Regions from separate parts of the Rhizobium sp. BR 362 genome, predicted to be linked through region 3. Evidence: riboswitches for the same ligand, from Rfam matches in the RefSeq annotation. Region 3 holds a riboswitch; each other region holds the start of a gene.

Region 1 (9,995 bases), on a different contig from region 3:
TGATCGTATGGCCGCCCTTGCCTGTTCCGAAGCTGCTTTTCCAGCCGAAGCCTTGTTCTTCGATTCCGGCGCCTTCGGGCTCGGCACCGACATGGGCGGCATCGCCCGCGCCGTGGGTCTTGCCGAAGGTGTGTCCGCCAGCAATCAGAGCGACGGTTTCTTCGTCGTTCATGGCCATGCGCGCAAACGTCTCGCGGATGTCCTTGGCGGCGGCAAGCGGATCGGGATTACCGTTCGGCCCTTCCGGGTTCACGTAGATAAGCCCCATCTGCACGGCGGCAAGCGGGGTTTCGAGGTCCCGTTCACCGGAGTACCGCTTGTCGGCAAGCCAGGTGTCCTCGGCGCCCCAATAGACGTCTTCCTCGGGCTCCCAGACATCCGGGCGGCCGCCGGCAAAGCCGAACGTCTTGAAGCCCATCGATTCCAGAGCGACGTTGCCGGTGAGGATCAGCAGGTCGGCCCAGGAGATGCTGTTGCCGTATTTCTGCTTGATCGGCCAAAGCAGCCGGCGCGCCTTGTCGAGGTTGACGTTGTCAGGCCAGCTGTTGAGCGGAGCGAAACGCTGCTGGCCGGCTCCTGCGCCGCCGCGGCCGTCGCCGGTGCGGTAGGTGCCGGCGCTGTGCCAGGCCATGCGGATGAAAAGCGGACCGTAGTGGCCAAAATCAGCAGGCCACCAATCCTGCGATTCCGTCATCAACGCATGGAGGTCCTGTTTAAGTGCGTTAAGGTCGAGCTTCTTGAATTCCTCGGCGTAATTGAATGCCTCGCCCATCGGGCTCGACAGCGCAGAGTTCTGGTGAAGAATTCTGAGGTTCAACTGATTCGGCCACCAGTCCCGGTTCGACCTGCCGCCATGGGCCGTGTGTGTGTGCACCACCGGACATTTGCCCGCTGTATCGGCTTTCGTATCCATATTTCTCTCCCTCGCGTACTTGAATTGAGCTCTCCAGAGGAAGATCGTCTCGAATCCTCTGAAAAGCGGTCCGGTTTCATGGTCAGCACAATGATGCCGTGCCAGACATATGAAATGTCGTTGTTGTTTCGGGCTTCCCTTCGAGCAGACCGTCCCGAAGCGAAGAGCTTGGGAGGCACACCGGTGTTCCGGACAGTCTGGACGTCAATGAGCTGCACATCGTTCCCGGCCATTTTATGGACCAGACGTGACAATGGCTACACCTCATCGCCGCTTTGCGGACTATAGCCAAGCAGTTCCATTAATTTAAGTTGGATTTACTGATTGCGACGATAAGGTAAGGTTATGACGAATTTGACACTCAAGCAGCTTCGCTATTTCGAGGCATTGGCCCGACAAGGTCATTTCGGACGGGCCGCGGATGTCTGCGCGATCTCCCAGCCTGCCCTGTCTATGCAGATCAAGGAGTTGGAGGAATCGCTAGGCACGGAGCTTTTTGAAAGAGGCGCACGCCAGGTTCGGCTGACCAGTTTCGGGGAGGCGTTTGTGCTGCGCGTCCGCGATATCCTTCGCTCGGTCGATGAGCTCGCAGATATGGCGCGCGCCTCTCAGGACAGGCTCGTGGGCCGGCTCCGCCTGGGTATTATTCCGACGATCGCACCCTATCTGCTGCCCGCGATCATCGGCAATTTGACGCGCGTGCATGACGGGCTCGACATTCACGTCCGCGAAACGCTGACTTCCAAGCTGGTGCAGGAGCTGGCCGAGGGCCGGCTCGACGCGGCAATCGTCGCATTGCCCGTATCCGAACCTTCGTTGACCGAGGTGACGCTATTTTCCGAAAATTTCGTGTTAGTTCGGCCGAGCGAGGATGAAGGCAAGCCGGTGCCAAATCGCGACGCGCTGCGCGAGATGAGGCTGCTTCTGCTGGAAGAGGGACATTGTTTTCGCGATCAGGCCTTGTCGTTCTGCAACCTGTCTTCGGCACTGCCGCGGGAGTTGATGGACGGCAGTTCTCTATCGACGCTCGTCCAGATGGTCAGCGCCGGCATCGGTGTCACCTTGATCCCGGAAATGGCGGTGGCGGTGGAAACGCGATCGGCGTCGGTGTCTATTGCCCGCTTTCATAACCTCGAACCATCGCGAACGATCGGCATGATCTGGCGCAAGACAAGCCCACTGGCCAAACAGTTCTTTGAGATTTCCGAAGTCGTTCGCCAATCAGCCGATGCCATGCGCGAGCGGCACAATGCGCTGTCGCGGCCGATCGAGAACTGAGCACTCCGGATGCTGTCATTGGACATCCGAACGACCATAATTTGCCCCGCTTAATTCACCCGATGACGGCAAAGCGCATAAGACTGCGGGCGTGGTTCATATGAAGCTCGGATCGCCTATTCAGGGATCTCCGCAAGACATTGACATTACGAAAGCGCGACGGAGAGCGACATAATACGAATGAGCTAAGTAGCTTTGCGTTGCAGCGATGCCATCGGAAGAATTGAGGCAGATAAAAGCATTCAAAAACAACGTTGCATGCCATTCTCGACTGATTGCAACAGACGCGTGCTAAATTTGTATTAGTCTTTCCAAAGATTTGATGGTTGAAGACAACTCTAAATCAATGTAGAATTTCAGTATCTTAATAAAATAGAGAGCGGTCCTATGAGCGGCCGATTTGTCAGATTCGCGGAAATCGCCGGGATTTCTGCAGGCTTAAGTATCGTATTTTTCGATTCTGCCGCGGCTGGCTGTTGGTCAGCTCTGAAAAGTCCGGAATGGCAACAAATCAGCTCGATAATTGCGACTGCGAAGCTATGCGAGCAGATGCCTTCGGGACCCAATCGCACCAGGAGACTCGAAGTCACGGGCGTGGATTTCTGCACAGCCCCGAGTGGTGTTTCCGTTACCGCAAAAGTGTCTCTTACTTGCGGTTCAAGTTCCGAATCCTTTCTGCAATTATCACCGATGGATGGCAAGGTGGTCGCGACGGTGACAATGGATATCGGAGCGTGCCGGATAACGGATTCGGACATAAATGTGAGTGGCCAAGCTGGCGAACTCCTGTCAAAACTGCCTCAAACACAAGAATTCCTGCGCACCTGGGCGCAAATACGCCTTTCGAATTTATGTGGATTGCAATGAGCCGCGATCGTGGCGAGCGCAGTCGTCGACCAGGGCACCACTGGATGTGCGCCCACGGCGGCCGCTCGATCTATTTTATGAAACCCGCACCTTCTGGTGAGCTCTAGATACCGGCTCGGTCATCATTGCGTTTAGTCGGGTTGGGGCGCCGAGGTCGTTTCGCCCTCCGAAATTTCGCATGAAAGCAGGATTGGGTCATCGAGACCGGGCAGGGGTTGCTTGTTCAGCAGGATTGCCACGGCTGCCGCTGCAATCCTTTGGATCGGCTGCTTCACGGTCGTTAGGCGCGGCGTCGTCATACTGGAAAGGGGAATGCCGTCGAAGCCCACGACCGAAAGGGCCGCCGGTATCGGGATACCTAGATCATGCGCTGCCCGCATGCAGCCGATCGCCTGCTGATCCGAGCTTGCGAAGATCGCGGTTGGGCGCTCATGGCGGGCGCGGGCAAGAAGATAGTTTCCTGCGAGGCGGCCGCTTTCATAATCAAAAGCCGCTTCGGCGATCAGGGATGGGCCGGCCATTTGCCCGCCATCTTGGATTTGCTCCATTGCGTCCAGATAACCCCTAAGGCGATCTTTGGCAGGGACGGAGTGTTTGGGGCCCGAGATGAAGCCGATACGGCGATGGCCAAGCCTCAAGAGATGTTCAACACCAAGGCGGACGCCGTTGCGGTGGTCTGCGGCAATACCGGAATATCCCGGCATCAGGCGGTCCACGACGATGATCGGCAATCCCTTCGGCAGCTTGATCGTATGAAAATCATTGCAGGGAACGAGGATGATGCCGTCCACCTTGCGGCTGGTCAGTTGTCCGATGCGATCAGCCTCCTTGGCTGCATGATCAAAGGACGTCATGACGATGATGTTGTAGCCATGGTTTGCGGCCGCCTGTTCGGCGGACTGGACGAGCTCCGAGAAGAAGGGATTGGTCAGGTCCGGAATGACGATCCCGATGAGACGGCTGACCTTGCCGCGCATGCTTCTGGCGGACGGATCGGGCAGGTAGCCCAGTTCTTCGATGATGCCTCTGACACGTGCTCTTAACTCATCGGTAACAGAGGGATGATCATTCAAAACCCGTGAGACAGTCCCGGTGGAAACCCCTGCAAGCCTGGCTACATCTCGAATTCCAACCTTTGGCATGGCAGAAATATATGTCCCTTCATCTTCGCCCTTCGGGGGCATCCAAAGGCGTCTGATTCGTGCTTTCAGCTAATGGTCTGTATCGCCTTAGTCAAAGGTCTGCTCGCTATTTCTGACCGTAGACAAGCCATAGCACGGTCACTGTGGACATTCAATGGAAACGGTTCATCAAGCTCCTGGCAAGCTGTGCAGTCATGCCGGGTTTTTGCCTAGTTTGGGCGAGTTGACAATCTTCCGGGGCACTGTTACGCATTAATGGCTGGAAACGGTTCATCATTACTGGCAGCTCGGGTGGAGCTCAGCCTAGGACCGTTCGGGAGGAGAAAAATGTCCAATTCTACAAAGCGTGATTCCGTCTTGATCAATGCGCCGCGCCGTGCGGCGTTGAAGCTCGGGCTTGCCGGTACATTGATGCTCGCACTGTCCTGCGGCGTGTCGCCTGCCTTTGCGGCGAGCAAGCCTAAGGTCGGCTTGATCATGAAATCCTTGTCCAATGAGTTCTTCAAGCAGATGAAGGCGGGCGCCGATAAATATGCGGCTGAAAACAAGGACAAGTTCGACTTCAAGGCCGTCGGCATGAAGGACGAGCGTGATTTCGCTGCTCAAGTCGATGCTGTCGAAAACTTCGTGACGCAGAAATACGACATCATCGTCGTTGCGCCGGCCGATTCAAAGGCTATGGCCACCCCTCTTGCAAAGGCGGTGAAGGCCGGCGTCAAGGTCATCAACATCGACGTGCCGCTCGACGCCGACGCAAAGAAGGCTGCCGGTATCGATCTGGCATTCTTCGGCCCCGATAACCGTGAAGGTGCGAAGCTTGCTGGCGATGCGCTTGCCAAGGACCTTGGCCCCGGCGGGAAGGTTGTGATCCTGGAGGGCAACCCCGAGGCCGACAACGCCAAGGAGCGCAAGGAAGGCTTCATGGATTCCATCAACGCCGGCAAGCTGCAGCTTCTCGACAGCAAGACGGCTCACTGGGAGACGGAAGAAGCCAATACCGTCATGACGAATTTCCTGACCAAATATAAGGATATTCAGGGCGTCATGGCGGCCAACGACTCCATGGCTCTCGGCGTTGTCAAGGCGCTCGATGCGACCGGCCAAAGCGGCAAGATCAAGGTTGTCGGCTTTGACAACATTCCGCCGGTGCAGCCGCTGATCAAGGATGGCAAGATGCTTGCCACAGTCGAGCAATACGGCGCCGAGATGGCCGTCATGGGCATCAAATATGGTCTGCGTGAACTTGCCGGTGAAAAATTCACTGGCTGGGTCAAGACGGATGTCAAGCTCGTCACCGCCAAGGACCTCAAATAGCCGAATTGCCGACTATGAGGCAAAGAAGCGTCGGCCGATGGCCGGCGCTCACCACCGCGAACCGTTTTCCGCGTCGATGACGGCGGTGAGGTCGTTTCGAACCTCGGAAATACGGACTGCGTGGAGGCTGGACATCTCCCATTGAAATAGACCACGCATGAGGTGGACGTGTCAGACCGATCAGATGACTTCATCTTGACGCTGGAAGGAATAGGCAAACGCTTCCCGGGTGTCGTGGCGCTCCGGGACGTTTCCATGCAGATTGGCCGGGGCGAGGGCCATATTCTTCTTGGCGAGAATGGTGCCGGCAAATCGACGCTGATCAATCTGCTCGGCGGCGTCTTCAAGCCGGACGATGGCCACATCGTGTTTGACGGTGAAAGCTACAGTCCAAGCTCGCCGCTGGAGGCGTTCAAAGCGGGTATCCGAGTCATCCACCAGGAACTGCACCCTCTTTCCAATCTCACCGTCGCCGAAAATCTGCTTTTCGAGCACCTTCCGCGTCGATACGGCCTCGTGAATTACAGAGAAATGAACAAAAGAGCGGCCGAGCTGCTGGCGGAAGTCGGCCTTGACGTCGCCCCAACCACGCCGGCCAATCGCCTCAGCGTCGCGCAGCTCCAATTGCTCGAGATCGCCAAGGCGCTTTGTTACGAAAGCAAGCTGCTCGTTCTCGATGAACCGACGGCAACCTTGACCTCCAGGGAGGTCGACCGCCTGTTCGAAATTCTGAAACGGCTGAAAGCGCGCGGCGTCACGACGCTTTACATCTCCCACAGACTGGAAGAGATTTTTGAAGTCGGCGACAATGTCACGGTGTTGCGCGACGGTCAGCACGTGATCACGCGTCCGCTGGTGGGATTGGCTATTCCCGATATCGTCGAACTCATGGTCGGGCGAACACTTTCGGATCATGGCGTTTTTCGCCATGACAGCGCCGTGTTCGGAGAGGCGCTTGGTGTTTCCGGCCTGAAGGTGACCCGAAACAGCCCCGAGCTGTCGTTTTCGGTCGGCAAGGGAGAGATTGTCGGCATTGCCGGGCTCGTTGGCAGCGGGCGGACGGAGGCCGTGCGTGCTATATTCGGTGCCGACGACAAGGCTGCGGGCGAAGTTCGCATTGACGGAAAAGAGGTCGAGATCAACTCGCCCAAGGATGCCGTTGCGGCGGGGCTTTGCCTGGCGACCGAGGACCGCAAGCTGCAGGGCCTGATGTTGGACATGAGCTGCGCCGAAAACACGACCATAACCGACCTCGGCAAGATCTCCCGCAACGGGTTGATCCGTCAGCGGGCGGAAGACGATCAGTCGCAGCGCCTCGTGCATGAGCTGCGTATAAAGACACCGTCCATCCATCAGGCAGTCAGGACGTTTTCCGGTGGTAATCAGCAGAAGGTGGTCATCGCTAAATGGCTGTTCCGCGGTCCCAAGGTGCTGATCTTCGATGAGCCGACCCGCGGCATCGATGTGGGTGCCAAGGCGGAGATCTACGAACTTCTGTGGAAGTTTGCCGGCGAAGGAAAAGGCGTCTTGGTCGTGTCGTCCGACCTGCCGGAGCTCATCGGCATTTGCCATCGCATCATCGTTTTCTCGGACGGCAAGATTGCCGGAGAGATATCTCGGGACCAATTTGACGAGAGCAGGATTCTCTCACTCGCTTACAAGGAGTACAGTCGTGTCCGGCAACATTGAAATGACGACTGAGGTCAAAAAGGCCGGCGTCTGGGACAAGCTTATCCGGATTTCGATGAAGGAAGCCGGTGTCGCCATTGCCCTCGTGCTAATCCTGATCTTTTTCTCGGCGACGGCCCCGTATTTCGCGACGCCGGAAAACTTCCTGAAGATTTTCGTGCAGATCGCCATAAACACCGTGCTGGCGTCCGGCATGACCTTTGTCATCCTTACCGGCGGCATCGATCTTTCGGTCGGTTCGCTGCTTGCCCTTTGCACGGTTATCGGCGCAACGATCATGATCGATCCCCGGTTTTCTCCGTGGCAGGCGATCGTTCTGGCTTCGCTGGCGTCGATGGGTACCGGCGCTGCCCTGGGTGCCATCAACGGATGGGTCTGCGAGAAGTGGAAGCTTCCATCCTTCATCGTGACACTCGGGATGCTGAATGTCGCAAGCGGCTTGGCGCGCGTCGTCAGCGATAACTCCACGATCACCGGTCTGCCGCAACCATTCGTTGATTTCGGAAATCTGATCTTCTTCGGGGTATTCCCCTCGATTTTTCTGATCGCGATCGTGGTGGTTCTCATCGGCTGGTTCGTGCTGCGCTACACCGTATTCGGGCGCTTCGTCTTTGCGATCGGCACCAATGAGGAGGCGGTCCGCTTGTCGGGCCACGAGCCCAAAAGATACAAGGTCGCCGTATTCACGATTTCCGGATTGACTGCGGGTATTGCGGCCATGGTCTATCTGCTCCGCCTCAATGTCGGTAGTCCGGTTGCGGGCATTGGCTATGAACTGAACGCGATTGCCGCAGTCATTATCGGTGGGACCAGTCTCTCGGGCGGAAAGGGCTCGATAATCGGCACGCTGGTCGGTGCCTGTATTCTGCAGGTCTTGTCGACTGGATTGCAGCTTCTGGGCGCCGACGACAACATCAAGCCGATCGTCATCGGTGCCGTCATCGTGTTGGCGGTTATCCTCGACAGCTATCGCGGCCGGTTGATGCGGATACTGGAAACGCGATGATTTTGGCGACGCTCCGCATCTGAGCGCAGCTTGTAGTGCGGTGCTTCGCGCTAACCGATTGCCCGGTCATAACCGGGCGATCTTTCCGAGCGTGAAACCGATCGAAATTCCCTGATCGCATCTTCAGGTGGGCGGAACCGCGGTTCCAGGGTTGACATGGGCTCAGCCGAGCACATAGTCTTTGCGATATTCACCAGGGGTGTCCCGGCAAGGGGCTGAGATACTGCTAGGCAATACGGCTTTGCCGATTGTGGGCGCAGTGACCCGTTGAACCTGATCCAGTTCATACTGGCGTAGGGACGGTGCAAGCGCTCGAAGGCTCGGATTCCCGCGTGGATTCCATGCCAGCGTCTTTCCATCATTCCGGCTGATTGACTGGGTCTCCAACCGCAACTTGGAGCCTCAAACCATGACCATTGCCGCAAATAACCTCACTCCGACCGTCACCACCGGCCCGCTGCCGGCATCACGGAAGATTTACATTCCCGGAGACATTCACACCGACATCCGCGTGCCGATGCGCGAGATCAGCGTCCATCCGACATCGGGCGAGCCGCCCGTCGTCGTTTATGATTCCTCCGGTCCCTATACTGTCGAGGGAGCAGATATCCGCATCGAGCAGGGTCTGTCGCAGCTCCGTCGCGACTGGGTGCTCGCCCGCGGCGATGTCGAGGCCTATGAAGGCCGCCATGTGCGTCCGGAAGACAACGGCTTTGTCACCGGCGAGCGGCTGACGCCAGAATTTCCCGCCAAACGCCAGCCCCTGCGCGCCAGGGATGGCAAGGCGGTCACTCAACTCGCCTATGCGCGGGCCGGCATCATCACGCCCGAAATGGAATTCATTGCCATCCGCGAGAATCTCGGCCGCAAAGCGAAAGCAGAAGCTTTGATTCGCGATGGCGAGAGCTTCGGCGCCCACATTCCGGATCATGTCACCCCGGAATTCGTCCGCCAGGAGGTCGCCGCCGGCCGGGCGATCATCCCCGCCAACATCAATCACCCGGAAAGCGAACCGATGATCATCGGCCGGAACTTCCTGGTGAAGATCAACGCCAATATCGGCAATTCCGCCGTTACCTCATCCATGGCAGAGGAGGTCGAGAAGATGGTTTGGGCCGCCCGCTGGGGCGCCGACACGGTCATGGATCTCTCGACCGGCCGCAATATCCACAACATCCGCGAATGGATCATCCGCAATTCACCGCTGCCGATCGGCACGGTACCGCTCTATCAGGCGCTGGAAAAGGTCGGCGGCGTTGCCGAGGAGCTGACCTGGGAAATCTATCGCGACACGCTGATCGAGCAGGCTGAGCAGGGCGTCGACTATTTCACCATCCATGCCGGCGTACGGCTGCATTACATTCCGCTGACCGTCAACCGCGTCACCGGCATCGTTTCGCGCGGCGGCTCGATCATGGCCAAGTGGTGTCTGCATCACCACAAGGAAAGCTTCCTCTACGAGCATTTCGAGGAAATCTGCGACATTTGCCGGGCCTATGACGTCTCCTTCTCGCTCGGCGATGGCCTGCGCCCCGGCTCGATCGCCGATGCCAACGACGCCGCGCAGTTTGCCGAGCTCGAAACGCTCGGCGAACTGACGAAGATCGCCTGGGCAAAAGATTGCCAGGTGATGATTGAAGGCCCCGGCCATGTTCCGATGCACAAGATCAAGGAGAACATGGATAAGCAGCTCGCCGTCTGCGGCGAAGCACCCTTCTACACGCTCGGGCCGCTGACGACCGATATCGCACCGGGTTACGATCACATCACCTCGGGCATCGGCGCG
Region 2 (9,995 bases), on a different contig from region 3:
GACAATTTCCTCCAGACGTTTGATCTGGGCGCTGACGGCCGATTGCGTGCGGCCGATGCGTTGCGCGGCAACGGAAAAATTCAACGTCTCGCTAATGACGAGAAACGTCCGCAGCAAATCGCTTTCGATGGGTTCACGCATAGGGAAGCCACAAAAATTTCCGATAGCACTTATCTCTACTATTCGTTTGTCTGATGTCAAATATCGGCGCACACAGGTATGACCCGTTCAGGTGCATCGTTCCGAGATACCGCACATGACCATTCAGATCCCGGCCCGGTTCTTCTCCGCCAATGAGTACGAAAAGGGTGTCGCTCTCGTCGTTGCGGCAACGCTCGCCTGGAGCGCCAGCGGCATCTATACGCGGCTGCTCACCGCGGACATTTGGACGGCAATCGCTTGGCGATCTTTGTTCGGTGGATTGTTCCTGCTGATCCCAAGCTTCTTTCTCGAAGGGGGATTCTCGCGCCGCCAGTGGAGCTCGATCTTTCACCCGTCGGGTCTCGCGATGATCGCCTGCCAGACCTTCAGCCAAGCCTGTTTCCTCGGCGCCCTCTACATGACCACGGTTGCGAACGTGACCATGATCTACGCGACGGCGCCTTTCATCGCCGCCTTGCTCGGCTGGGTCATCTTGAAGGAGCGCGTACCGAGGCGAACGCTTGTTGCCGGCGGCGTCTGCCTGATCGGGGTGGCGATCATCGTTGCCGCCTCGATCGGGGGCGGCACCGGCCTCGGTGATCTCCTGGCGCTCGGCATGACGGCATCTTTCGCCCTGATCATCGTCATTCCGCGCATCGACCGCAGCGTGGCGACCCTGCCGCCCACCATCGTCAGCGCCTTCCTGACACTTGTCATCTTCGCGCCGTTCGGCTCGCCCGGCTCGCTCGATCTGCACAATTGGCTGGTGCTTGCCGCCTTCGGGGCAACCAATTTCTCCTTTGCGCTCGTTCTGTTTCTTGCCGGGGCGAAGCGCATGCCGCCCGCGGAAGCTGCTCTTATCGGGACCATGGAGATCGTGCTCACGCCTTTCTGGGTCTGGCTGTTCTTTTCAGAAAGGCCGCCGGCCGCCACCTTTTTCGGCGGCGCCATCATCCTTGCCACGGTTCTCTGGCACACGTTCATCGACCTAAAGCAAAGCCGGCGCAGCCATCAACGGGGTTAGAATAAGACGGTCGTAAGATAAGGTTTCGGAGAAAAATCGGGCGTGGAACCCAGATCCGACAGCGAGAGGCGCGGCATGACCAACGAACAGCGACGGTATAATTATTCGCCTGTGAGTTGCGCTTCGTTCAGCTACCGTTCATTTAGCGAAATGCAAATAAACAATCGCCGCACGCCTTGCGGTTGATCGAGGCTCGGCTACCGATCCAGCTCACGAGGCAGGTGGTCGGGGCTCTCAAGTCCCCAAAGAGCAGGAATAATCCGTATGCGGCTGCTTTTCGCTTTGATTGACTGGATCCTAAATCGGCGCCGAAAGTGGGTGGAGCCGGAGACCATTCAATATTCCGCCGATGATCCATGGGTTCTCCGACAGATCGAAGAATTCGAGCGGGAATTGAAGCCGTAATGCCGCGCGAAACTGATGGGCTATGCCGGCCATAGCGCATAAAAGTGTTGCAGCGGTCCGTGACCGGTTCCGACCGACAGCGTTTCGGCTGAGGCAACAGCGCCTGCGAGATAATCTTTGGCGATCGCGACGGCTTCTGGCAGCGCCGAGCCCTTGGCGATCTCCGCTGCCAAAGCGCTGGATAGCGTGCAGCCGGTTCCATGCGTTTTCATGGTGGGAACACGGGCAGCCTCAAACCAGGTCAGACCCTCCGGACTTGCGAGCACATCCGGGCTTTCATCGCCGGCAAGATGTCCGCCCTTGACCAGAACGGCGCGCGGGCCAAGCTTGATAAGTGCTTCCGCCTGCCGGGCCATCGTCTCGCGATTTTCGGCAGCCGGCTCATGCAGAAGCGCGGCCGCCTCCGGCAGATTGGGCGTCAGCAGCGTGGCCAGAGGAAGAAGCCTCTCGGTCAGGATGTCGACTGCATCCGCGGCAAGCAGCGCCGCACCGCCCTTGGCAATCATCACCGGGTCGAGCACGATCGGAACGCTTCGATATGGAGCGAGCGCGTCGGCAACCGCTTCGGCAATTGCGGCATTGGCAATCATGCCGATTTTGATGGCGTCGACGCGAACATCGGCAAAGATCGCCTTGATCTGTTCGGCGACGAATTGCGGGGGAACGGGGTGGACGCCGGAAACGCCCTGCGTGTTCTGGGCCGTCAATGCGGTCAGCGCCGCCATGCCATAGACGCCGCGTGCCGAAAATGTCTTCAGGTCGGCTTGAATACCGGCGCCGCCGGAAGGATCGGAGCCCGCGATGGAGAGGACGTTTCGGATCATGGGAGCGCCCTTCTGATACAGGCGGCGAATTCGCCGGCTTCCTCTTCGGCGTGTACCATCGCGACGAAGCTGGGGATGCATTGCACCAGCGGCCGATTTGTCCGCATGGCTGCCAGCGAGCCAGGAGGAGTCTTGTTTTGCATATCGCCCCTTTCGGGCGGGGCGAGACGCGGGGGATGACGATAAGAGTACGCCGAGACCCCGAGCGACTCCCTCCGCCAGCATTATCTGGTTCAGGTTCAAAGGGTGCTTCTCAGCCCGTCATGCGACGGGCGCCCCTGTCTCTCATCGGGGCCTTTTTCGCAGAGAAAGACCGCCCTGTCATTAGCAAATCGTTCTAATGATGGTGCCCCATATCCTGCCCGTGTTGAGGCTTCTTGATAAACAGCGCAGCGACGATCGCTCCGAGCGAGATGATCGTCCCACAGAGAAATGCCGCCTTGATGCCGCCGGTCGTTGCGACAAGAAGGTTGGCGCCGCCGGCCGAAAGGCTGGTGGCCCGCAAGGTCATGATCGCCACGAACAGTGCGGTGCCGGCGGCGCCAGCGACCTGTTGGGTGGCGCCAAGCATGGCGCTGCCGTGCGAATAGAGGTTTGGCGGCAGCGATCCAAGGCTGACGGTGAACAGCGGTGTAAACATCAGCGCAAGACCGATGCTGAGCACGATATGGGCGATCAACAGCATCCAAAACGGCGTATCCTGCTGAATGAAGACCAGTCCGCCCATCACCACGCTGAGTATGATTGCTCCGGGAATGATCAATGGCGCCGGACCGTATTTGTCGAACAGGCGCCCGACCGTAGGCGCGCAAAGGCCCATGATCAGACCGCCGGGCAGCAACAATAGACCAGTTTGCAGCGTCGATAATCCCAACACGTTTTGCAAATAGATAGGCAGCAGAATGAAAACGCCGAACATCGACATCATGAGAATGGCCATCATGGCCGCAGCGATCGTGAATGTCTTTGTAGTCAAGGTGCGCAGATCGAGCAGTGCTCTCTCCTGCTTTTGCAATTGCAACTGGCGCAATATGAAAACCGCGATGACGACAGCGCCGATCAGGAGCGGAATCCAGGGAGATATCACCGGCGGGTGAAGTGCTGCTTCGCCGAGCCCGCTGAGACCATAGACGAAACCGCCGAAGCCGATGGCGGAAAGGAAGATCGAAAGAATATCGATCGGCGCGGTGGTTGGAACCGTCACGTTCTTTATCCGCAAGGCGCCGAGCGCCAATGCAGACAGGGCGATCGGCAGCACCAGGAGGAACAGCCAGCGCCATTCCAGTGCGGAAAGAATGAGCCCGGAAATGGTTGGCCCGATCGCTGGCGCTACCGATATGACGACCGAGATATTGCCCATGGTTCTGCCGCGGGATCCCGGAGGCACCAAGGTCATTACCGTCGTCATCAGCAGCGGCATCATGATCGCTGTCCCCGAAGCCTGCACGATGCGGCCGACGACAATGACGGCAAACCCCGGCGCCAGCGCCGATATCAGCGTGCCGGCGCTGAATAGCGACATGGCAAGAATGAAGACCGGACGCGTGTTGAGGCGCTGCAGCAGATATCCAGTGACGGGGATGACGACGGCCATGGTCAGCATGAAGGCCGTGGTCAGCCACTGGGCCGCACTTGCCGTGATATCGAGATCAGCCATCAGATGGGGCAGCGCGACACCCATGATGGTTTCGTTGAGAATGACGACGAAAGCCGACACCAACAGCAGGGCTATAACGAGTTTGTTGCGGGCACTATGGTCTTCCACGGTGGGTACATCCTGTTCCGCATCGGCAAAAGTCTGGTTATCGGTCATCATGCTGCTGCCTTTACTTTGGATTCAGACGGGCAATCGGCATTGCCCAAGGCGATAAATCGTTTGATTTTTTCGTATGACGAACGGCTGCGTGAGAATGCGACACGTCCAGCGAATTATTTTCGCGCCGACGGCCGGAGAACAATCTGCACAGTTGCAATTCCCGGCTCGCTCGCGGCCAAGAATGGTAATGCGTTGACGAAGGTCAACCCCAAAGATGTTTCTAAGGGCCAGGCTGCGGAAAAAGGCAGTTAAGAAATCGGACCGGCTGGAGCTCGTCGATTATGCCGGTCGCGGCTCTATGAACAGAGACGGAGAAGTCCAGGAAGTTAAAGTTCCGCTAAGCGACCCATGCACTTCTTGCATGGGTGCAGTGTAGCCTTGGCGCTGCAATATCAGAAGGTCCGATATTATATAGCAGTCATCGAAGCGAAGGGAGCGCCACGGACGGCAGCTCAGCTTCGAATGCCCAAAGAAAGGGGACCATCATGAACATCGCACGCTCTTTCAACAACTGGCGCAAGTATCGTCAAACGGTCGCCGAACTGGGCCGTATGTCCACGCGCGAACTGAATGACCTCGGTATTGGCCGCGGCGACATTCACAACATTGCCCGTGGGGCGGTCGTTCGCTAACGGCATAAGACGTCATCAGACTTCGACATTTTGTCAGCGCCTGCTTCCTCGCGAGCGGGCGCTTTTGTTTTATGCTTTCCATGAGCCTCTTCGTGGATTCCAATGACGACGGATGCCGGCACAGCTTCCTGCTTTTCGCATAACGCATGCCTGCCCTGCAAAGAAATGCCTATGAACTGAGCAAATCAACGGTATGATAGGAACCATCGAAGCGATGCACCTCCTCCCGCATCTCTTCGTGATGCAGATGTCCTTACTCCTCCTCCCAAGGTCGTCTGCGGGAACGGTAGCATTCCTCCTCCCAGCTACTGTTCGGTTCTTTACGAAAGCCTGCCGCACCTCCTCCCGCGGCAGGCTTTTTCGTTTGGGGCTTAGGCAGGGCCAGAAGAGCCGGCCTGATCGATTCTCGCCATTGTCAAATGTCAGCGGGTTCCCGCTGGTGGAGCGCCAGTGCTGCGCTCGCCAGACGGACCTTTTGTGCATGCTAACTCGGCACTGCGGGTGCCATTCATCGGCAAGTCAGCTTCGCTCCATCTTGTTTGTCCTAATGTTCCATGCCCGAAACCATCTGCGGGTAAAGTGGAGATCGCGGCGCTTAAAGTGCTCGATTTCAGGACCGTGAGAGGAATGTTTTTGCATGCTGAAGACTTTTGGCGACTACGCCCCCGGCCTTGCCCCGAGCGGCAAAATGGCTGAGATCGCAGGCGGGCCGTCGAAGCCGTCCGACAAGGGCAAGGATGCACTTCTCAACTGCCTGATTTCCGGCGGAGACGAGAGATTGGAATGCGAGCCGGGAAGCGGCGTCAACATGTATGGGCACGGGCCATCGCCCCGGCCGCAGGATTTGGCCTTCGGCTCCTCGACCGCATCGACCATTTCCGCACAGGCTTTCGCAGCGGTCGGCGCATATCATGCGGAGCTTTTGCAGGAAATGGAAACACGGCCTGCGGCCGACATCTACGCGCGGGAGATCGCGCGGATGCGCACGAGATTGCTGCGTCTGCTCGGGCTCGATCAGATATCAGAGCCTTCGCGGGTAAATGCCATCATGGCGACGTCCGGCACCGACATCCATCTCTTCGCTGCGGCATTGCTGGCGCGTCAGGACGATCGGACCTTGATGACTATCACGCTGATGGGCAATGAGACCGGCAGCGGCGTGATGACCGCCGCGTCCGGGCGCCACTTCATGACCCGCGTCGGCGGTCATCGCCCGGTTGCGAAAGGCGAGGAACTGAGCTCCGGACACGCGACGCGAAATACGACGGTCGCGGTGCGCAATGCGGATGGCACGTTGCGGAGCGACGAAGAGATCGAATTAGAATTGAAAGGGCTGATCGAACTTGCCCGTGCGGCTGAACTCAGATGCCTTCTGGTCGTCACGGATGTTTCCAAGACCAGCCTGGTGGCACCGGGGCTTGAAACGGTGTTTCGCCTGAAAGAGCGCTTCGGCGCCATGCTCGACATCATGATTGATGCCTGCCAGTTTCGTGTCTCCGCGGCAACGATCCGCGCCTATCTGGCCCATGATTTCCTGGTGGCCGTCACCGGCTCCAAATTCCTGGCCGGTCCGATTTTCAGTGGGGCGCTGCTCTGTCCGCCTGGAATGTCGGAACGCCTGAAGCAGCGGCCATTGCCTTCTGCGCTTGCCGATTATTGCGCGAAAGCCGATTGGCCGGAGGGCTGGATTGCCCGGGACGTGTTACCGGACCAAGCCAATTTCGGCCTGCTGCTGCGATGGAAGGCGGCGCTATTCGAACTCGAGCGCTTCGTCGGCGTGCTTGAGGAAAAGGTGATCGCCGTGCTTTCTGCTTTCGCAAAGGCAGTCGGAGAGCGGCTGCAGCAGGACAGTGCCTTCGAATTGCTGGACAGTCGCGCGATAGACCGGAAGCGTCTGTGGAATGGATCGGACGCTGCTGGCTGGGATGAAATACCGTCTATCTTTGCATTTTATCTGCGTAATCCTCATCAAGGCCGCGTCCTGACGGCAACGGAGACTGCCGCGGTCTACAAGAACCTAGCCGTCGAGCAGAGCGGCCTTGTACCGGTGCGTCTCGGCCAACCCGTGCGCTGCGCCGACTTCGGCGATCTGCCCGCAAGTGCCTTGAGGATATGCCTGAGCGCGCCGCTGATAGTTGAGGCTTGTGAAAGTGCCGATGGCCTTGATCGCCTGATCTCGCGGGCGATGACAGTCCTGGATCGAACCGCTGACTTGGCCGCGCAATTGACATCGCAGCCGAATATCGTCCGCGCGTTGGGCGTCTAAAGTCGGCATCCCAGCGGCGCGGCATAAGCCGAGAATCTCAAGCGGCCGCGCTATGCTCGCTTCTCGCCGCCGTCCAGACCTCGTGCGCCGCGTCGGCGTTCACTGCGGCGATGGCGATGCCGACGATCAGGTCCGGCCATGCAGAAGTCCAGAGAAATGCGGTAACAAGACCCGCCGCGATGATCGCTATATTGGCGAGCACGTCGTTGCGGGCGGAGAGAAATGCGGCGCGGGTGAGGCTGCCGCTATGCTCGCGAAAGCGCACCAGCATCATGGCGCAGGAGAGATTGACGGCAAGCGCGCCGAGCCCCGCCAGGGATAGCGGCAGTGGTTCCGGCGCAACGGGTGCCATGAATTTCTGCCACGCGGTCCAGATGGTCGCCAGTCCGGGAACGAGCAGGACCACGGCAAGAGCCATGCCGAGGCGGGCGCGGTTGCGGACGCTCCAGCCAAGCGCCGTCAGGATCAACAGGTTCAGCGAAGCGTCTTCCAGCAAATCGACGCTGTCGGCAAAGAGCGATACCGAACCGATGGACAGAGCGACCACAAACTCGACACAGAAATAGCCGAGGTTCAGGAGCGCCACACGTTTGACCACGTTGCGAAGGGTAATGCCCGTCATGCTCGATTTGCGCCCTCCTCGCCGACCTGCTTATCAAAAACCTATCAGGTCTCCCTTGCAACTCGCTGAAATCCGCCAAGCCTCAGCAACGCGACTGAACAAGACGAATAGGGCTGAACCTAAGTCGCTGCGGTGAGTTTTCAGTTTAACGTCAGCTCACCGCTATAACCGCCTGGGCGGTCAGCGCCAGAACCCTCGCGGCCTTCGGAGAATAAGTTTGAATTTAGTACTGCGTGATTCTCCTCTTCCCGAGTTCGTGCGCCAGCCTACTCCAGGCCATTTGAAATATCGCGCCGATATCGATGGACTTCGCGCATTGGCGATCCTACCGGTCGTGCTTTATCACGCCGGCATTCCGGGATTCAGCGGCGGTTTCGTCGGCGTCGATGTTTTCTTCGTCATCTCCGGGTTCCTGATGGCCTCGCTGATCTCAGGGGAAATCGCGCGGGGCGATTTCAGCATCCTGCGTTTTTACGAGAGGCGAATACGGCGCATTTTCCCGGCGCTCTTTGCCGTTCTCGCGGCCTCCTCCGTGGCGGCCTGGTTGCTTCTGATGCCGGTCGAGCTGGAATATTTCGCCCGCAGCCTGAAGGCGGCTGCATTGTTCACCTCGAACATCCAATTCGAGAAGGAAAGCGGCTATTTCGACATTGGCGCGCAGTTGAAGCCGCTGCTGCACACCTGGTCGCTCGCGGTCGAAGAGCAGTTCTACATCCTGTTTCCGCTGCTGCTATTGGTGGTCACCCGGTTTGCGCGGCGCCATACGGTGCATATTCTGCTGGCGCTGCTGATCGCCTCCTTCGCGGCGAGTGCCTGGACGGTCTTTCGTGAGCCTGCGGTGGCATTCTACCTGCTGCAGTTCCGCGCCTGGGAATTGCTGCTCGGCGCCTTTCTGGCTTTCAATGTGATACCGAAGCCCGCACGGCCCTTGGTGCGGGAGGGGCTCGCCACGCTCGGCATAGTCCTGATCGCTATTGCCGTGTTCGCTTTCACTGATCACACTCCATTTCCTGGCCCGGCCGCCTTATTGCCCTGTGTCGGTGCAGCCTTGGTGATCTATGCGGGCGCCGAACATGGGTGGGCTGGACGGGCGCTGCGGGCGAGGCCCTTGGTGTTCGTCGGGCTGATTTCCTATTCCCTCTATCTCTGGCATTGGCCGCTCATCGTATTCAGCCGCGAAATTTTCGGCCGCGAGCTTTCCCTGGTTCAAGGTGGCTTGATCGTGTTCGCCTCGTTCGCTCTCGCAGCGTTTTCGTGGCGGTTCATCGAACAGCCGTTTCGCGGCCGCCGCAGCCGCTTGGGCCGACGGCCCTTGTTCGCGGCAGCAGCGGCGGTCATGATCGCCGTGATCGGATTCGGCAGCTATGTCATTCGTGACAGCGGCGTGCCGAGCCGCCTCCCGGCCGATGTGCAGAAGGTCTATGCCGCAACATACGACATCAGCCGCTTCGGCCAACCGCCGTGCTTTGCCGACTCCGATACGACCGGGCCGTCTCTACCCAACGTACGCGCCGGAAAGCTTTGTCCGCTCGGCGCGGAAGGATCGATCGCTCCTTCTTTCCTCGTTTGGGGAGATTCGCATTCCGGAGCCATGGCTCCGGCAATCGATGGGGCCGCAAAGCAGGCCGGTGTTTCCGGTCTGTTTGCGGGCCACGCGTCATGTCCGCCGCTACCCGACGCACAGCTCCCAGCCCGCGGTGATGTAAAGCGATGCGGCGACTTCAATGCCGCGGTCCGGGATCTCGTTACATCGAAGCATGTCCCTCTGGTATTCCTGATCGCCTATTGGCCAAAATATGTGCATGACGCCGAGTTGCCTGGCGAGGGCGTCTACTTCGATCCCTCGGTGCCGCCGCCGCTGCAGGACAAGTCGGCGTCGGTGACGGCATCCCTTGATCGCCTGATGGCGGCGCTGACGCGGCAGGGAACCAAGGTCGTGTTGGTCATGGACGTGCCGGAAATGGGCCGCTACATGCCGGAAGCCGTCGCCAAGGCTGTCATGACCAAGACATCGACAGAAGTCGCCCCGCCATGGGATTACGTTGCGAAACGCCAGGCGCTGTCGCGCGCAATTTTGACTAGTCTGGCCGCCAAATACGGCGCTGATATCGTCGATCCGCTGCCCGCGATCTGCCACGACGGGCATTGCGATGCCACGCAAGACGGCATGCCCCTCTATAAGGATGCCGATCACATCACGGCGGCGACCTCGAAAAGGCTCAGCTACTTGTTCGCTCCCATATTCTCAGCCCCGAAGCGAACACC
Region 3 (9,995 bases):
ATAGCGCCATGGCGAAGGAGAGCGCCGTAAAAAGCGGCTTGCGCAGCCCGGGCCAGTCGACCAGCCGCACCCGTGCGAGACCCTGAAGGCCGAGACTTGCCGCCAAACGCTCGGTGCGGCGGCGATGGACGGCATGGGCCGGCTCGATGACGCGGATGACGAAGGGAAGCGCCATGAGAGCGTTGATGACGACGATCAGAAGCGCGGCAAAGCGGGCGGGATCGCCAAACAGCCTGAGTGCCAGAAACCATCCGGTCGCCAGCACGATCGGCGGCACCAGCAAAACGAGAGAGGACGTGCCGCTCAAGGCAACGGCCAGACCCCGCAGGCTCGGCACTTTCCTGCGCTCGGCCGATATAGCCGCGCGGGCGCGGATGATGGCGAAGGAGACCAGGACCGCCAAGATGCCGGCGGCAAGCGCGATTGCGAGGCTGGTCAAGGTCGCCTGCAGGAAGATCGTCTGGCCGAGAAGCCTGAGAAGATCTGCCTTCAGGCCGGTGACGACCACCGAGGCGAGCGGCAGGCCGATGAACAGGGTGGCGAGCAGAAGCAGCACACTATCGGCCAGTTTAGCGGCGGGCAAGGTGCCGTCGATGCGCCGCACGGCGCGGCCGGCCGTCAGTCCGTGATCGTCCGGCGCTTGAAGCAAGGCCATCGCGCCTAAGATGGCGGCAGTTACCAAGATCTGCAGGAGGGATAGGGCCACGGCGCGGCCCGGGTCGAAATCGAAGCGCAGTGCCTGATAGATCGCCACTTCGAGCGTGGTCGCGGCCGGGCCGCCACCCAAGATCAGCACCAGCGTGAAACTGGTGGCGCAGAGCATGAAGATCAGGCCGGCGATGCCGGGAATGAGGCCGCGCAGTATTGGCCATTCGATGAAACGGAAGACGGAGGCCGGGCGCATGCCGAGCCCGCCGGCCATCAGCCAATATTCCGCCGGCACACGTTCCAGCCCAGCAAGCATCAGGCGGACAGCCAGCGGCAGGTTGAAGAAGACGTGCGCCAGCAGGATGCCCGTCAGCCCGTAGATGCTGACCGGCTGTGCCAGGCCAAGCCCCGTCAGCGCCTGGTTTAAAATGCCCTGACGCCCCCAGATGCCGAGCAGACCGAGCGCGCCGATCAATACCGGCAGGCCCATCGGAATAGCCATCAGCCGGATCAGCCAGAGCCGGCCGGGAAAGCGAGGCTGGCGCGCCAGCGCGCGGGCGACGGGAATTGCGAGAACAACGGAAAGCAGGGTGGACAGCGTTGCCTGCAGCAGGGTGAAGCGAAGCACGCGCAGAAGATAGGGATCGGTGAGCGGATTGCCGCCGGCGGATTTGATGCCGGCGGCAAGCAGGGTGGCGGTGGCAAGGCCGATGAAAAACACGATGCCGACGAGGCTGAAGGCCCCGCCGGCAATGGCACGTCTTCTCTCGGGCGCCGTCAATATCATCCAGATGTCAGTTCGTGCTGGTGGCGGCCAGCCATTCGTCGATCCAGATCTTGCGGTTCTTCTCGACCACATCGGGGCTCATCAGGAAGGTCTTCGACGGGACGACCAGCTTGCTGAAGGCGTCCGGCAGCGGCTCGGACGTGGCCGAGACCGGCATCATCCAATTGTTGGTGGAAATCGTGTCCTGAAAGCCGGGCGAAACCATGAATTTCAGGAAGTCGCGGGCAAGCTCCTTGTTCGGCGACGACTTGATCAGGCCGGCGACTTCGATCTGGATGTAGTGACCCTCGGAGAAGGCCGCTGCCTGATAGCGGTCGGTCTTGTCCGTGATCATGTGATAGGCCGGCGATGTCGTGTAGGAGAGCACCATCGGCGCTTCGCCCTTGGTGAAGAGATCGTAGGCTTCCGACCAGCCGGGCGTCACGGTGAGGATGCGACCCTTGAGCTTCGCCCAGGCATCGGCCGCCTTGTCGCCGTAGACCGACTTGACCCAGAGCAGCAGGCCGAGACCCGGCGTCGAGGTACGGGGATCCTCGATGACGATCTTCTGCGACGGATCGCCTTCGACCAGATCCTTCATGCTCTTCGGTGGGTTCTTAATCGCCTGCGTGTCGTAGACGACGGCAAAATGGCCGTAGTCGTAGGGAACGAAGACGTCGTCCTTGAAATCGCCGGGGACCTTGAGGCCCGATGTGTCTATGCCGCTCGCGTCGAACAGCCCGGTGTCCTTGGCTTCGTCGACGAGGTTGGTATCGAGGCCGAGAACGACGTCGGCCTTCGTGCCCGTGCCTTCCAACTTCAGGCGGGAAAGCAGCGCCACGCCGTCGGTGACGCTGACGTAATTGACCGTGCAGCCGCAGGTCTTCTCGAAAGCGGCCTTGACCTTGGCGCCCGGACCCCAGTCGGCGGTGAAGCTCTCATAGGTGTAGATGGTGAGCGTCTTGTCGGCGGCCTCGGAGTCCTGGGCGGCAAAAAGCGTTGCAGCGGCGGCGAGAGCCACGCCGGCAAACAGTGATAACAGCGATCGGTTGGGCATGACAGCGCCTCCTCGTTGGTTTGTCTTGAACGGGAAAAGGGCGCTATGATTTTGTCACGCGTCTAATCCCTCCGCCGGTGTTAGCCGGATCAGGTTCCGCGGGTTGGCCGGTGAAAGCCTCTCAGCCAGATGTCGTTGAATGACATAAGGCACCCCGTTAGAGCGTTGGCAGGTTTAGTCCTGTGACGGAGCGATGACAAGGGGATAAAGAAGGGGGAAATGATTCCCTTGTCGATTGCAGGACGCGTCTTACTCGGCGGCGTGCGCGGCCGCCTGGCTGTCGAGCTTCTTGGCGGCGCCGGGCAATTGCACGTTCTTCAATGTGATCGCCGTCAGCAGGCCGAGGAAGCAGATGGCGGCCGCCGTCATGAACAGCGGGCTGAAGGCGCTCGCATAGGCATTGGCGACGGCTTCGCGTGTGGCGTCCGGCAGAGCCGCCATCATCTTCGGCGTCAGTTCCTCGATGTTGGAGACTCCGGGAATGGAGACGCCGACATTGCCGAGCTTGGCGGCGATGATGGCGCCGTAGATGGAAATGGCGATCGAGGCGCCGCCCATCCGCGAGAGCGTTACGGCGCCGGTGGCAGCCCCGACATCACCCCTCGCCGCGGCATTCTGTACGCCGATGACGGGGACCTGCTGTGCCAGACCGATGCCGATGCCGTGCAGCAGCATCAGGGCGCCGATGAAAAAGATCGGCGTGCCGGCATGAACCTGCGCCAGCGTGGCGAAGGCGATGGTGCTGCAGGCCGCGCTGGCGATGGCGAAGGGCTTGTAGCGGCCCCTAGCCGAGATCAGCCGGCCAGCCGAAAGCGAACCGCAGACGATGCCGCCGGTCAAGAGTATGAACAGCAGGCCGGCCATGGAGGGCGACAGGCCGGTCGTCGTCTGCAGGAAGAGCGCGAAGTAATTGACCATGCCGATCGCGACCGCGCCGCTGGTGACCGAGATGATCAGCAGCAGGCCGAAGGTTGGGTTGCGGAAAAGCGTCATCGGTACGATCGGCTCTGGTGCGCGGCGTTCGACGGAGACCCAGGCCAGCGCACAAAGCGCACCGAAGGCGATGATGCCGAGGCATTGCGGCGAGAGCAGCGAACCGAAAAGCTCGGTGCCATCGGCGGCGAGCACGATGCTGGTGGTCGTCAGCGCCAGCAGGAGCGCACCGGCATAGTCGATCTTCGGCTTGCGGGCCGGTTTGCGGTAGGGCAGCATGAAGGCGAGGCCGGCCAGAACGATGAAGCCGATCGGTACGTTGACGAGAAAAATCGAGCGCCAGCCGAAGAGGTCGCTCATCGTGCCGCCGAGGACGGGGCCAATGGCGCCGGAGGCCATGAGCACCGGGCTGGAATAGCTCTGATAACGGGCGCGTTCACGCGGCTCGAAGAGATCGGCGTTGACGGCGAAGATCGACACCAAAATGCCGCCGCCGCCGAGACCCTGCAGCACGCGGGCGGCGATCAACGTGTTCATCGATACCGCAAGGCCGCAGACAGCCGAGCCGATGGTGAAGATCGCAATTGCGGTCATCATCACATATTTGCGGCCGAAGAGGTCACCGAACTTGCCGTAGACGGGCATCGAGGCGGAAAGCGCCAGCAGATAGGCCGAGCCGATCCAGCCGAAGCGTTCCAAATGCCCGAATTCTCCGACGATGGTCGGCAGCGCCGTCGAGACGATCTGGTTGTCAAGGGTTGCCATGAACATGGCGGTCATCAGGAAAAAGAAGAGAATAAGCCGGCGGCGATGATCCGCCACGAGTGGCGCGTGCGCAATTTGCATATCCATGGAACGAGAAATCCGAGCTTGCCCGAAACGCTATGCGTCCGACCGAACGCATGGGAACGCCCCGGTTCCTGAATGCGGAACACGGCGTTTTCGAGAGGTCTTCGAAAGCGGATGTTCCGTAACAACATATGTGCTATCAGCATATAACTGTCAATGGCAAGTGAATGCTGTCTGCATATTTCAATTTCTGTCCGTCTCTGATATGTTGGAATAATGACAACAGCAACGAACACACGAGAAGTTGAAGCCTCGCCGCTGCCCGAAGACGAAAACCTGCTGCGCATCGGACAGGTGATGACCCGCATGCGCCTGATGACGGGCCGCCGGATGATCGGCCGGCTTGCCATCCAGAACGTCGCGCCGGGCCTGGAGCTTTCGCATCTCGACGTCATCGATGCCGTGAGGCGCGCGGAAGAGGCCGGCGAAGTAACCGTCGGTACGATCGCCGAGATCCTGCGCATCGATCCTTCACGGGCAAGCCGTATCGTCGCTGAGATGGTCACTCGCGGCGTGCTGCGTCGCAAGGCCTCGCAGGCCGATGCGCGACGCATCGTCGTCGTGCTCACCGCTCTTGGCCAAAGATTGCTCGCCGAGATCCAGGCGCAGAAATTTTCGGTCATCGAGAGCATCATTGCCGACTGGCCGGCGGAGGATATTGAGACTTTCTCGCTGCTGTTCGATCGGTTCGTTGGCGGTTACGAGCGGGTTTTCCAGGCGCGCATCAAGGAAACGGACGGCTGAGCGGCTAACACCGCCGTTCTTGCCAACAGCGCTCTTCCCTACGGACGCGTCTTTGCGCTATGGGCTTGGCACATGAGCCAATCCACCATCTTCACCATCCTTCTCGGCGGCGAGCTTCGTCTGACAGACCGGCTGTGCGCGGCGGTCGCCGGTAGCCGGTTCATCGCGGCGGATGGCGGCATGCGCCATGCCGTTGCACTCAATGTGACTCCCGAAGTCTGGGTGGGCGATTTCGACTCGACGCCGGCAGACTTGCGCGGTGCGTTCCCGGAAGTGCCCAGGCAGCCCTATCAGCCGGCAAAGGCGGTGACGGACGGCGAGATCGCCATATCTGAAGCGATCGACCGCGGCGCGACCCGGCTGATCCTTGCCGGCGCGATGGGTGGGGAACGTTCGGACCATGCGATCCAGCATATGCTCTATGGCGTTCAGCTCGCCGAATTAGGTTTTGAGGTGCTGCTGACCTCCGGCGACGAAGAGGCCGTGCCGCTGCTGCCGGGTGAACTGGAACTGGCGCTGCCGGCCGGCTCGCTGTTTTCCATCCTCGGCTTCAGCGATCTGACGGGTCTTTTCATTCACAATGCCCGCTATCCCCTGCGCGATTTCCATCTGCCTTTCGGCGCATCGCGCACTATTTCCAATGTGGCGGAAGGCCCTGTGCGTCTTTCGCTTGGCAGCGGCAGGGCGATCGTCCTTGCCCGCCCCTATGATCTCAGCGGAGTCTGATCTTGGCCCCTCCAATCCTGAAACTCGATGACATCTTCCTGAGCTTCGGCGGCGCGCCGCTCTTGGCCGGCGCCGGGCTGCAGGTGGAGCCGGGCGACAAGATCTGCCTCGTCGGCCGCAACGGCTCCGGCAAGTCGACCCTCCTCAAGATCGCCGCCGGCCTTGTCGAGGCGCAATCCGGCGAAGTCTTCCGTCATCCGTCGTCGACGGTGCGTTATCTCGAACAAGCGCCGGACTTTGCCGATTACAAAACCGTCGCCGCCTATGCCGAAGCCGGGCTCGGCCCGGGCGACGATCCCTATCGCGTCACCTATCTGCTCTCCCATCTTGGCCTGACCGGCGAAGAAGATCCGAAGAACCTCTCGGGCGGCGAGGCGCGCCGTGCGGCTCTGGCCCGCGTCCTCGCGCCGGAACCGGATATTCTTCTGCTCGACGAGCCGACCAACCACCTCGACCTGCCGACCATCGAATGGCTGGAAGGCGAGTTGCAGAAGAGCCGCAGCGCGCTGGTGCTGATCTCGCACGACCGGCGCTTCCTGGAAAAAGTATCGACCGCGACCGTCTGGCTCGACCGTGGTGCGTCGCGGCGGCTCGATCGTGGCTTCGCCTTCTTCGAGGCCTGGCGCGACCAGGTGCTGGAAGCCGAGGAGCTGGAGCAGCACAAGCTCGGCAAGGCGATCGAACGCGAGGAACATTGGCTGCGGTATGGCGTGACCGCTCGGCGTAAGCGCAACATGCGCCGCCTCGGCGAATTGCAGGACATGCGCGCGCGTCATCGCGGCCACAAGGGACCGCAGGGCACGGTGCAGGCGACCGCGGCCGACGCGCAGGAGAGCGGCAAGCTGGTGATCGAGGCGGAGAAGATCACCAAGTCCTATGACGAGCGTATCATCGTGGCGCCGTTTTCGATCCGCGTGCATCGCGGCGATTGCATCGGTCTCGTCGGCCCGAACGGTGCCGGCAAGACGACGCTTTTGAAGATGCTGACCGGGCAATTGGCGCCGGATAGCGGCACAGTCAAGCTCGGCACCAATCTGGAGATCGCCACCCTCGACCAGAAGCGCGAGGACCTCAATCCGGAGGATACGCTCGCCAATTATCTGACGGATGGGCGCGGCGAAAACCTGCTCGTCAACGGCGAACAGCGGCATGTCACCGGTTATATGAAGGAATTTCTCTTCCAGCCGGAACAGGCGCGTACGCCGATGAAGAATCTTTCCGGCGGCGAGCGCGCCCGGCTGATCCTGGCGCGCATCCTGTCGCGGCCGACCAATCTCTTGATCCTCGACGAACCGACCAACGATCTCGACATCGAGACCCTGGACCTGCTGCAGGAAATCGTCGCCGGCTTCAACGGCACGGTCATCCTCGTCAGCCACGATCGCGATTTCCTCGATCGCACCGTGACCTCGACCATCGCACCCGCCAATCCGGAAGAGCCCGACGGCCGCTGGACCGAATATGCCGGCGGCTATTCCGACATGCTCGCCCAACGCAAGGGCGCGATCGAGGAGCGTAGACGAACCGAAAAGGCCGCCGAGAAGCCGAAAGCAGCGGAGACGCAGTCAGCGGCCGGCGAGGCTTCGAAGGGCAAGGGCAAGCTCTCCTACAAGCAGAAATTCGCCCTGGAAAACCTGCCGAAGGAGATGGCGAAGGCCGAGGCAGATATCGCCGCCCGCGAAAAGAAAATGGCCGACCCAACCCTCTTCACCAAAGATCCGGCCGGCTTCAACCGGCTTGCGACCGAGATGGAAAAGCTGCGCGCCAGCCTGACGAAGATGGAAGAGGAATGGCTGGAGCTCGAGATGCTGCGGGAAGAGCTGGAGGGGTGAAGACCGGTTCACACCGTGTCATCAACCTTTCATCGCCATCGCTATATTAAAGAAAACAGATGGTTGCAGCCGACGCTATTCCCTGTTGTCGAATTCGATAAACGGTTTATACATTGTGTTGAAAGTCCCGGACTAGAGCATCCCCTTTCAGGTGAATCACCTAGGCGGACAGATGCTCCAGGTTCAAATGTCCAGAGCCCCTTCTGCGTTTAGGCAAACGGTCGGCGCTCTAGAGCTGGAGGACGTCGCGGATCGTCACTCATCCGCGACGCATTGGGGAAGTCCGAAGAGACCTGACGATATGACGCCGCCCCGCGGCGGTAGGTCCTTCGTGGAAGACCGCAGGCATACATCACGAACGCTTGGCGCGGCAGTTTTGCCGCGGGTGATTTATTGTTCAGGGGGCCTCCATGCCGATGACGCTGGCGCGTGTCGCATTATTGAGCTGTGCAATTGCTGCTTTCCCGGGATCTCAGGTGCTGGCGCAGAATGCGCCGCCCGCGGCCCCCGTGACAGTCGCCAAACCCGTGGTCCGCGATGTCATCGACAGCGATGAATTCATCGGGCGCTTCCAGGCGGTAGACGAGGTCTCCGTGCGTTCGCGCATCGGCGGCTACCTGCAGGAAGTGCATTTTCAGGACGGCACCATAGTCAAGCAGGGAGACCTGCTCTTCGTCATAGACCAGCGGCCCTATGTGAACGCGCTGAATGAGGCCACGGCTTCCCTGGAAGTGGCGAAATCGACCCTGACGAATGCCGATGCGCAATTTGCGCGCACGCAGGCATTGGCGGGTACCGGCAGCTTGTCCGCGTCCAATCTCGATGACCGCCGCCGTGACCTGATCTCGGCGCAGGCGAACGTCCGCGGCGCGCAAGCGGCCGTCGATCGTGCCTCGCTCGACATGGAATATACCAAGATCACCGCGCCGCTCAGCGGCCGCATCGACCGGCGCCTGATTTCGGTCGGCAATCTCGTGCAGGCCGACCAGACCGTTTTGACGACCATCGTTTCGCTCGATCCGATCGATTTCTATTTCGACGTCGACGAGCGCCGCCTGCTTTCCTATGCCGATGAAGCGCGCAAGAACGGCAGCGCCCTGCAGCAGGGCGGCGGCGGCCTCGATGTCACTGTCATGATCGCCGACTCCCGCCAGCAACCGTTCAAGGGCAAGCTCGATTTCGCGGAAAACCGCGTTGACAACCAGACCGGTACGATCCGCGTCCGCGCCCGCTTCCCGAATCCGAATTTCGTTCTGCAGCCCGGCCTGTTCGGGCGCATCCAGGTCGCTGGTTCCAACAGCTACAAGGCAGTGCTCGTTCCTGACGAGGCCATCGGTGCCGATCAGGATCAGCGCGTCGTCTATGTCGTCGGTGCCGATGGCAGCGTGACGCCGAAGTCCGTGCGGCTCGGACCGAAGCTTTACGGCTACCGCGTCATCCGCAGCGGCATGACCGGCGACGAAACCATCGTCGTCAATGGGTTGATACGCATCAGGCCGGGCGTCAAAGTCGCGCCGCAAATGATCCAACTACCCCAGGACGCGACGAACGAAGAGGCGCCGACCCAAGCCTCGGCCCAGGGGTCGGATCAATGAGATTTTCCCATTTCTTCGTCGACCGGCCGATTTTCGCGTCGGTCCTTTCCATCGTGCTGCTGATCGTCGGCGGCATTGCCTATTTCCAGCTTCCGGTCGCGCAGTATCCGGAGGTAGCGCCACCGACGATCGTGGTGCGGACCTCTTATCCAGGCGCCGATTCACAGACCATCGCCGATACGGTGGCAACGCCGATCGAACAGGAGGTCAACGGCGTCGAGGACATGCTCTACATGTCCTCCTATTCGAGCGCCGACGGCTCTATGTCGCTGACCATCACCTTCAAGCTCGGCACCGATCTCGACAAGGCGCAGGTTCTGGTCCAGAACCGCGTCTCCATCGCAGAACCCCGCTTGCCGGACGAAGTCCGCCGCATCGGCATCACCACTGTCAAAAGCTCGCCCGATCTGATGATGGTCGTGCATCTGCTTTCGCCAAGCAATCGCTATGATCAGCTCTATATCTCCAACTACGCCCGCACGCGCATCCGCGACCTTCTCGTCAGGCTCGACGGCGTCGGCGACGTGCAGCTCTTCGGCGAGCGTCAATATTCCCTGCGCATCTGGCTCGACCCGGAAAAGCTTGCCGCCTATGGCATGACCGCCGGCGACATCGTCCAGGCATTGCGGGATCAGAACGTGCAAGTCTCGGGCGGCGCGATCGGCGGCCCGCCGATTTCGGGTACCAACGCCTTTCAATATACGGTGACGACCCAGGGGCGTTTTTCCGACGCGCGGCAATTCCGCTATGTCATCGTCAAGGCGACGGATAGCGGCCGGCTCGTGCAGTTGCAGGATGTGGCGCGTATCGAACTCGGCGCGCAGGACTATGTTACCAACAGCTAT

What was found. A riboswitch is a leader RNA that binds a small molecule or an ion and turns the genes downstream of it on or off. The one in region 3 is predicted to bind thiamine pyrophosphate.
Region 1: linked by a shared signal. The riboswitch ahead of thiC (phosphomethylpyrimidine synthase ThiC) and the one ahead of thiB (thiamine ABC transporter substrate binding subunit) in region 3 are both predicted to bind thiamine pyrophosphate.
Region 2: linked by a shared signal. The riboswitch ahead of QDY28_RS31000 (hydroxyethylthiazole kinase) and the one ahead of thiB (thiamine ABC transporter substrate binding subunit) in region 3 are both predicted to bind thiamine pyrophosphate.

Annotation. Positions count from the first base shown of each region.
Region 1 is NZ_JARWGH010000048.1:1,624-11,618, reverse strand. Features, by position in the region: gene katG (catalase/peroxidase HPI) at 1-913, opposite strand, end outside; gene QDY28_RS28445 (hydrogen peroxide-inducible genes activator) at 1,259-2,191, shown strand; gene QDY28_RS28440 (LacI family DNA-binding transcriptional regulator) at 3,190-4,200, opposite strand; gene QDY28_RS28435 (sugar ABC transporter substrate-binding protein) at 4,528-5,514, shown strand; gene QDY28_RS28430 (sugar ABC transporter ATP-binding protein) at 5,683-7,203, shown strand; gene QDY28_RS28425 (ABC transporter permease) at 7,187-8,209, shown strand; TPP riboswitch at 8,395-8,527, shown strand; gene thiC (phosphomethylpyrimidine synthase ThiC) at 8,619-9,995, shown strand, end outside.
Region 2 is NZ_JARWGH010000009.1:104,148-114,142, forward strand. Features, by position in the region: gene QDY28_RS15065 (LysR substrate-binding domain-containing protein) at 1-141, opposite strand, end outside; gene QDY28_RS15070 (DMT family transporter) at 257-1,165, shown strand; gene thiD (bifunctional hydroxymethylpyrimidine kinase/phosphomethylpyrimidine kinase) at 1,591-2,394, opposite strand; partial or broken gene QDY28_RS31000 (hydroxyethylthiazole kinase) at 2,418-2,537, opposite strand; TPP riboswitch at 2,588-2,684, opposite strand; gene QDY28_RS15080 (DHA2 family efflux MFS transporter permease subunit) at 2,732-4,159, opposite strand; gene QDY28_RS15085 (hypothetical protein) at 4,148-4,462, shown strand; gene QDY28_RS15090 (DUF1127 domain-containing protein) at 4,696-4,842, shown strand; gene QDY28_RS15095 (hypothetical protein) at 5,480-7,108, shown strand; gene QDY28_RS15100 (cation transporter) at 7,146-7,730, opposite strand; gene QDY28_RS15105 (acyltransferase family protein) at 7,948-9,995, shown strand, end outside.
Region 3 is NZ_JARWGH010000005.1:136,668-146,662, forward strand. Features, by position in the region: gene thiP (thiamine/thiamine pyrophosphate ABC transporter permease ThiP) at 1-1,435, opposite strand, end outside; gene thiB (thiamine ABC transporter substrate binding subunit) at 1,443-2,471, opposite strand; TPP riboswitch at 2,521-2,638, opposite strand; gene QDY28_RS09300 (MDR family MFS transporter) at 2,721-4,256, opposite strand; gene QDY28_RS09305 (MarR family winged helix-turn-helix transcriptional regulator) at 4,470-4,997, shown strand; gene QDY28_RS09310 (thiamine diphosphokinase) at 5,070-5,723, shown strand; gene QDY28_RS09315 (ABC-F family ATP-binding cassette domain-containing protein) at 5,726-7,555, shown strand; gene QDY28_RS09320 (efflux RND transporter periplasmic adaptor subunit) at 7,966-9,150, shown strand; gene QDY28_RS09325 (efflux RND transporter permease subunit) at 9,147-9,995, shown strand, end outside.